2 regions of the Enterobacter sp. JBIWA008 genome follow, and region 2 is predicted to be linked to the other one. Evidence: predicted binding sites of a transcription regulator. Region 2 holds the regulator's gene; the other holds the start of a gene.
What was found. Region 2 encodes CRP, which controls carbon source genes, mostly activating them, when cyclic AMP is high. Its sites were predicted from a motif close to ATGTGANNNNNNTCACAT; they were not measured.
Positions count from the first base shown of each region.

Region 1: KGP24_RS16325 (YfcZ/YiiS family protein) is a predicted target of CRP. The motif match lies at 1,851-1,868, and genes of this name have one in related genera.

Region 1 covers NZ_CP074149.1:3,406,177-3,409,597, forward strand. Annotated here, with positions in the region: gene fadI (acetyl-CoA C-acyltransferase FadI) at 1-1,223, opposite strand, end outside; gene KGP24_RS16325 (YfcZ/YiiS family protein) at 1,461-1,745, opposite strand; gene fadL (long-chain fatty acid transporter FadL) at 2,118-3,421, shown strand, end outside.
Region 2 covers NZ_CP074149.1:4,431,840-4,435,260, reverse strand. Annotated here, with positions in the region: gene KGP24_RS21610 (YccS/YhfK family putative transporter) at 1-1,318, opposite strand, end outside; gene crp (cAMP-activated global transcriptional regulator CRP) at 1,376-2,008, opposite strand; gene KGP24_RS21600 (OsmC family protein) at 2,392-2,724, shown strand; gene KGP24_RS21595 (phosphoribulokinase) at 2,791-3,421, opposite strand, start outside.

The sequences.
Region 1 (3,421 bases), 1.0 Mb from region 2:
TCATGTAATGTTTGCGTGATCATCCTCGCCCCTGTGGCGGCAAACGGATGACCGTAGGCGATAGAGCCGCCCAGCACGTTGAATTTACTCTGATCCACTTCGCCTGTGGCGTGGGCGCGGCCCAGAACATCCCGCGCGAAACGCTCGCTTGCCAGCAGCTGAACGTTTGCCAGGGTTTGCGCGGCAAACGCTTCGTGCATATCAATGAGGGTTAAATCAGCCAACGTCAGCCCCGCGCGCTCCAGCGCCAGCGGCGTGGACCACGCGGGACCTAACAGCATGTCCTGCCAGACATCAATGGCGGTGAAGGCATAGCTGCGTAAATAGCCCAGGGGAGTGATGCCCAGCTCCTTCGCGCGAGATTCGGTCATCAGGATCACGGCGGCGGCGCCATCGGTCAGCGGCGTACTGTTCGCCGCCGTCACCGTGCCATGCTTGCGGTCAAACGCAGGGCGCAGCTTTGCGTAATCCGCCAGCGTCGAGGTGCCGCGAATATTGTTATCTTCCGCGAGCGGTTCACGGTAAGGCGGGATATAAGCCGTCATGACCTCGTCGGCCAGCTTGCCTTCCGACCAGGCTTTTGCCGCAAGCTGATGTGAACGATGCGCCAGGGCATCCTGCTGTTCGCGGGTGATGCCGTAGGTTTTTGCCATCTGCTCGGCGGTATCGCCCATGCGCAGGCCGGTGGAGTACTCCGCGACGGCAGGTGGCACGGGCATGAGGTCGCGCAGGCGTAAACGCGAGAAGAGCTTGAGTTTCTGACCCATCGTTCGGGCTTTATTGGCATCCACCAGGATGCGCGCCAGCTTTTTACTGACCCCAATCGGCAGCACTGAAGAGGAGTCCGCCCCACCCGCAATCCCGGCGCGAATCGTGCCCGCCATCAGGCTTTCGGCGACGTTAGCCACGGCCTGGAAACTGGTTGCGCAGGCGCGGCTGACGCTGTAGGCATCGGTATGTACGTTCATCCCGGTACCGAGTACGATTTCACGCGCAATATTGGGGGCTTCAGGCATCTGCACAACCTGGCCGAATACCAGCTGCTCGATGACCTCAGGCGGAATTTCGCTGCGAGCCAGCATCTCCCCCACTACCATTTTCCCCAGGTCGACGGCCGGTATGCCATGAAACGCCGTTGCCTGACGCGCAAATGGCGTGCGCAATCCACTGACTATGGCAATGCGATCGCCCTGACGGGTAATAAGCGGTAATGCCTGACTCATAACACTCCCCTGTAAAAAATTTTCGCAAACATAAAGTGGTCTGACCTGATAATAGTCTTAACCATTTTTTTACATTCAGCCAATCGGGGAAACGAAAAAATGCGAGCTAAAACACAGAGAAGAAAAAGAAAATGCCGGCGTGATAAAAGCAAAACGGTAACCCTGAGGTTACCGTTTTTGATGTTTGCACCTTCTCCCGTGGGAGAAGGTTGGGATGAGGGCACCAGGCCGCAGGAATTAACGCAGGCCCAGCTGGAAAATCAGCGTTTCTGCTTCGCAGGCGAAGACAAAGTCGATGTCCAGCTTCACGCCGCCTTCCACTTCGGTAAAGGTAGACTTGATTTCACACGGATCGGATTCAACGTCACGCGCACGCTTGCTCAGCGCGGTCAGGGTCTCTTCCGCTTCGGCACGGTTGGTGAATACACGGCTGTAAGAGGCGGTGCAATCGGTGTTGTCCATGATGGTCCCAACATCCATACAGCAGCAAACCGGGGTTTCATCAGCACTGCATTTACTCATAGCTCAATTTCCTCTGTATTCGCGCAGCGCGCGAGATAGACACGATGCTGATATTTTACGCCCCGACGCGGGCTCCCTCCAGCCGTTAATGGCGCAAAAGGGGATAAGTGACCAATATCACACTAAAAAATGATCTAAAACAAAAATCCCCCTTTTGGGTGAATCGTGATGGTCACAATTTTGCCAACCAGATCTCGTTTCAAGAAACATGTTTGAAAATATTAATAAACAAACTTGCAACATTCAGGCTGGTCAGACCTATACTCTGGCCACTGGTCTGATTTGTCTGTCATACCTCAGACCCTACACTTCGCGCTCCTGTTACGGTATGTAACAATTATTGAATAAAAATAACTCAATGAGGTTATGGTCATGAGCCAGAAAACCCTGTTCAACAAGACTGCGCTGGCAGTCGCAGTGGCACTCGTCTCCACTTCCGCCTGGTCAGCGGGCTTTCAGTTAAACGAATTTTCTTCCTCTGGCCTTGGCCGTGCGTATTCCGGGGAAGGCGCTATTGCTGATGATGCGGGTAACGCGAGTCGTAACCCCGCGTTGATCATGATGTTTGATCGTCCGACATTCTCTGCCGGTGCAATTTTTGTCGATCCAGGTGTCGATATCTCGGGCCGTTCTCCGACAGGTGCCGATCTGAAATCGGATAACATTGCCCCAACGGCATGGGTTCCAAACATGCACTTCGTGGCGCCGATTAACGACCAGTTCGGCTGGGGCGCATCCGTGACCTCTAATTACGGTTTAGCAACCGAGTTCAATAACGACTATGCAGCTGGAGCGTTTGGCGGTAAAACCGACCTGGAAACCCTGAATCTGAACCTGAGCGGTGCTTACCGTCTGGATAATCACTGGAGTTTCGGCGTTGGCTTTGACGCTGTGTATGCAAAAGCCAAGATCGAACGTTACGCGGGCGACCTGGGCAAAGTCGTCGCTGGCTCAGGCGCACTTCCACCAGCCCTGGCACAGCGTGTGGCTGGTATCCCAGCAGATACTCAGATCGCTTATCTGAAGGGCGATGAGTGGGGCTTTGGCTGGAACGCCGGTATCCTTTATGAACTCGATAAAAACAACCGTTACGGCTTAACCTACCGTTCAGAAGTAAAAATCGATTTTGATGGAGATTACAAAAGCAGCCTCCCTTCTGCTTATAACCAGATCCTCGGCAACTTCGGTCTGCCAATGGGAACCAATGGCCAAACCACTGGCGGCTCTCTGAGCCTGCACTTACCAGAAATGTGGGAATTGTCAGGTTATAACAAAGTGGCGCCACAGTGGGCAGTTCACTATAGCCTGACCTACACCAGCTGGAGTCAGTTCCAGGAGCTGAAGGCGACCAATAGCAACGGCGACACGCTCTTCTATAAAGATGAGAGCTTCCGCGATGCTTACCGCATCGCGCTGGGGACAACCTACTATATGGATGACAACTGGACATTCCGCACCGGTATTGCCTTCGATGATAGTCCGGTACCAGCAGACAAACGCTCTATCTCGATTCCGGATCAGGACCGCTTCTGGCTGAGCGCAGGTGCGACCTATGCATTCAACAAAGATGCCTCTATTGATGCGGGCATCTCTTATATGCACGGTCAAAAAGTTAACTTCAAGGAAGGTCCGTATGAGTTCTCTTCCGAAGGTAAAGCCTGGCTGTACGGCATGAA
Region 2 (3,421 bases):
CCAGGGTATAGCCTTCCGGCACGTGGAAGTGTAGCGTCACGCCCGCAATGATCAGCCCGGCCATCGTTCCCCCAGCTCGATGCAGAATGCGCACCCGCGTGGCGCCGTAGCCGTTCTGGGTGACAAACAGCACGGTCATTAAGATCCAGTACGGTTTCGGCAGATGCAGCGCCATGCCCATCAGGCTGGCGGTACTGAGCATAACGCTAATCCTGGCGGCGTTGCGCAGGGCGGACGATTTAAGAGACAGATAGCTTCTGAGCGCGGGCAATAACGGAAGACGTTTCTGCTTATCCGCCATCAGGTCGCGGGGATAAAGCGGGCGTTGCGTGCGCAGCACGCGAGCGATGCGGCTGAAGTGCCAGGCGGCAAAATGGCCGACCGGGTTATCCGGATGCTGACGGGCGATTTTCTCCAGCGCGCCCAGCTGCTTATCCATGTTAAAGCGCGTCGGGTAGCGGTGATAGAGAATATCATCGGCCAGCACGCGCAGGCGTGCGGACACGGTCTGGGCGTTCCAGCGGATCACCGCTTCGGCATGGCTGCGCTCGACCAGCTTTTGCACCTCCTGCGGGTGGTGCAGGCTAACGGAGATATGCTCCTGCAGATCCAGCCCGACCTGGAAGGTGCGCAGCAGCCGTTTGTACTCGTGGTTCTTGTTGGCGGCAAGCATATGCAGCTGTTGATAGCACTGGCTTATCAGATCCACCACCTTCTGCTGGCGCGTCAGCAGGGGCGGTAAGGATTTTTCCGGATCGGTATGCTGGGTGAGCAGGGTGTATTTGGCCTCGCAGTAATCCGCAAGCTGCACATAGAGCAGGCTCAGGGATTCACGCAGCGGCTGTTCGCGCCACAGCCAGAACCAGAACCAGTTGAACAGCCCGTACCACAGTGTCCCCAGGGCGTAGATCAGCAGCGGCTCCCACACCGGCATGTTCCCGGCGAGGCTCAACGTGAAGATGGCCGCAATCAGCGAAGCGGGAAGCAGGCGGGCGTGCAGCGAACTGATTTCTGCCGTGACGCCGAGGGTCATTGCCAGCACGGTCAGGATCAGCGGCAGCGGGATATCCCGGGCCAGTAAAAGCTGTACGGCGAGGCTGCAGCCGGCAAACAGGCAGCCACCGATAATCAGTCGTTTGAAAAAGCGCTTATGCGGCGTGTCCAGACCGGCGATGTTGCAGCAGGCGGGCACGAGGGAAAACAGCAGGCCTTGCTGAAGATGTCCGAGGATCAGGCCTATGGCCACAGGAAGACACAACACCAGCGTTTGTCGCAGTGCGTAGTTAACTTCCGGGTGATAGATCAGCCTGCGCCACATGGGGAGTAGAGACAAAAACGGCGTGACACCTTGCGATGGCACGCCGTTTAAGCGGAATTAACGCGTTCCGTAGACCACGATGGTTTTACCGTGGGCGGAGATCAGGTTTTGATCTTCCAGCATTTTCAGGATACGGCCCACTGTTTCGCGGGAGCAACCGACGATCTGACCAATTTCCTGACGGGTAATTTTAATTTGCATGCCGTCCGGGTGGGTCATTGCGTCTGGCTGTTTCGCCAGGTTCAGCAGGGTTTGTGCGATGCGGCCAGTCACGTCCAGGAAGGCGAGGTTGCCCACTTTCTCTGAGGTGACCTGGAGACGGCGCGCCATCTGGGAAGAAAGACGCATCAGGATATCAGGGTTAACCTGAATCAGCTGACGGAACTTCTTGTAAGAAATTTCAGCCACTTCACATGCTGTCTTTGCTCGAACCCAGGCGCTACGTTCCTGGCCTTCTTCAAACAGGCCCAGTTCACCGATGAAATCGCCCTGGTTCAGATAAGAAAGGATCATCTCTTTCCCTTCTTCATCTTTGATCAGCACTGCCACCGAGCCTTTAACGATGTAATACAACGTTTCCGCTTTTTCACCCTGGTGAATCAGCGTGCTCTTTGATGGGTACTTATGAATGTGGCAATGAGACAAGAACCATTCGAGAGTCGGGTCTGTTTGCGGTTTGCCAAGCACCATGCGCTGTTATCCTCTGTTATAAGCTGTCACCAGAGTCATCAGATGCATCCGGACTCTGGGGTTGCAATCGAATTCTTACCCATACCCTGGGAAGTCGGCTACCGTAACGTTTCGCAGCCAGTAAAGTTTGATGTCCTCTGCATACATGTGTAACGTCAATGTATTACTGTAGCATCCAGAGTGTTTTAGCATAGCTTTCGCCGCGTGTCTCCTGGTGTCTCGCTTCAGCATGATGCAGGTCGCCTTCCATTGCGAGAAATGTAACGCACGCGTAATCTGTCACCAAAAATGCAACGTTGGAGTTTAAGAATATGCAAGCGCGCGTGAAATGGGTTGAAGGTTTAACGTTCCTGGGCTAGTCCGCGTCAGGACACCAGATTTTGATGGACGGCAACTCCGGCGATAAAGCGCCAAGCCCAATGGAAATGGTGCTGATGGCGGCAGGTGGATGCAGCGCCATTGACGTGGTGTCGATTCTGCAAAAAGGTCGTCATGACGTGACGGATTGTGAGGTCAAACTCACGTCAGAGCGTCGCGAAGAGGCGCCACGCCTGTTCACCCATATTAACCTGCACTTTGTGGTCACCGGTAAAGAGCTGAAAGACGCGGCGGTCTCGCGTGCGGTGGACCTGTCTGCGGAGAAGTACTGCTCTGTGGCGTTAATGCTGGAGAAAGCGGTAAAAATCACGCATTCGTATGAAGTGATCGAGGGCTAATTAATGGGGCATCGTGCGTGTTGATGCCCTCACTCTAACCCTCTCCCACTGGGAGAGGGAACATGTTCACGCTATCTGCTTCCCTTCCATCAGTCGCTCCACCAGCGGCGTCATGATGAGCTCCATCGCCAGCCCCATTTTACCGCCCGGCACCACTAACGTATTCATGTGCGAAATAAACGAGCCCTGCAGCATGGCCAGCAGCCAGGGGTAATCAATACCGTCGAGGTTGCGGAAATGGATCACCACAAAGCTCTCATCCAGCGACGGGATGCTTTTGGCGGCAAACGGGTTGGAGGTGTCCACCGTCGGCACGCGCTGGAAGTTGATATGGGTGCGGGAGAACTGCGGCGTCAGGAAGTTAATGTAATCCTCCATGGAGCGCACCACTGAGTCCATCACCGCCTCTCGCGAATGGCCGCGCTCGCTCATGTCGCGCGTCAGCTTCTGGATCCACTCCAGGTTAACGATAGGAACCACGCCGACCAGCAGATCCACGTGACGCGCCACGTCGTGTTGAGGGGTGACCACGCCACCGTGCAATCCTTCGTAAAAAAGGACGTCGGTGGGTTCCGGCAGCGGCTGCCACGGGGTAAAGGTGCCCGGCACCTGATTCCAGGGTACGGCTTCGTCATAGGTATGCAGATACTTGCGGGACTGCCCTTTGCCGCTCTGACCGTACTCTATAAAGGTTTGT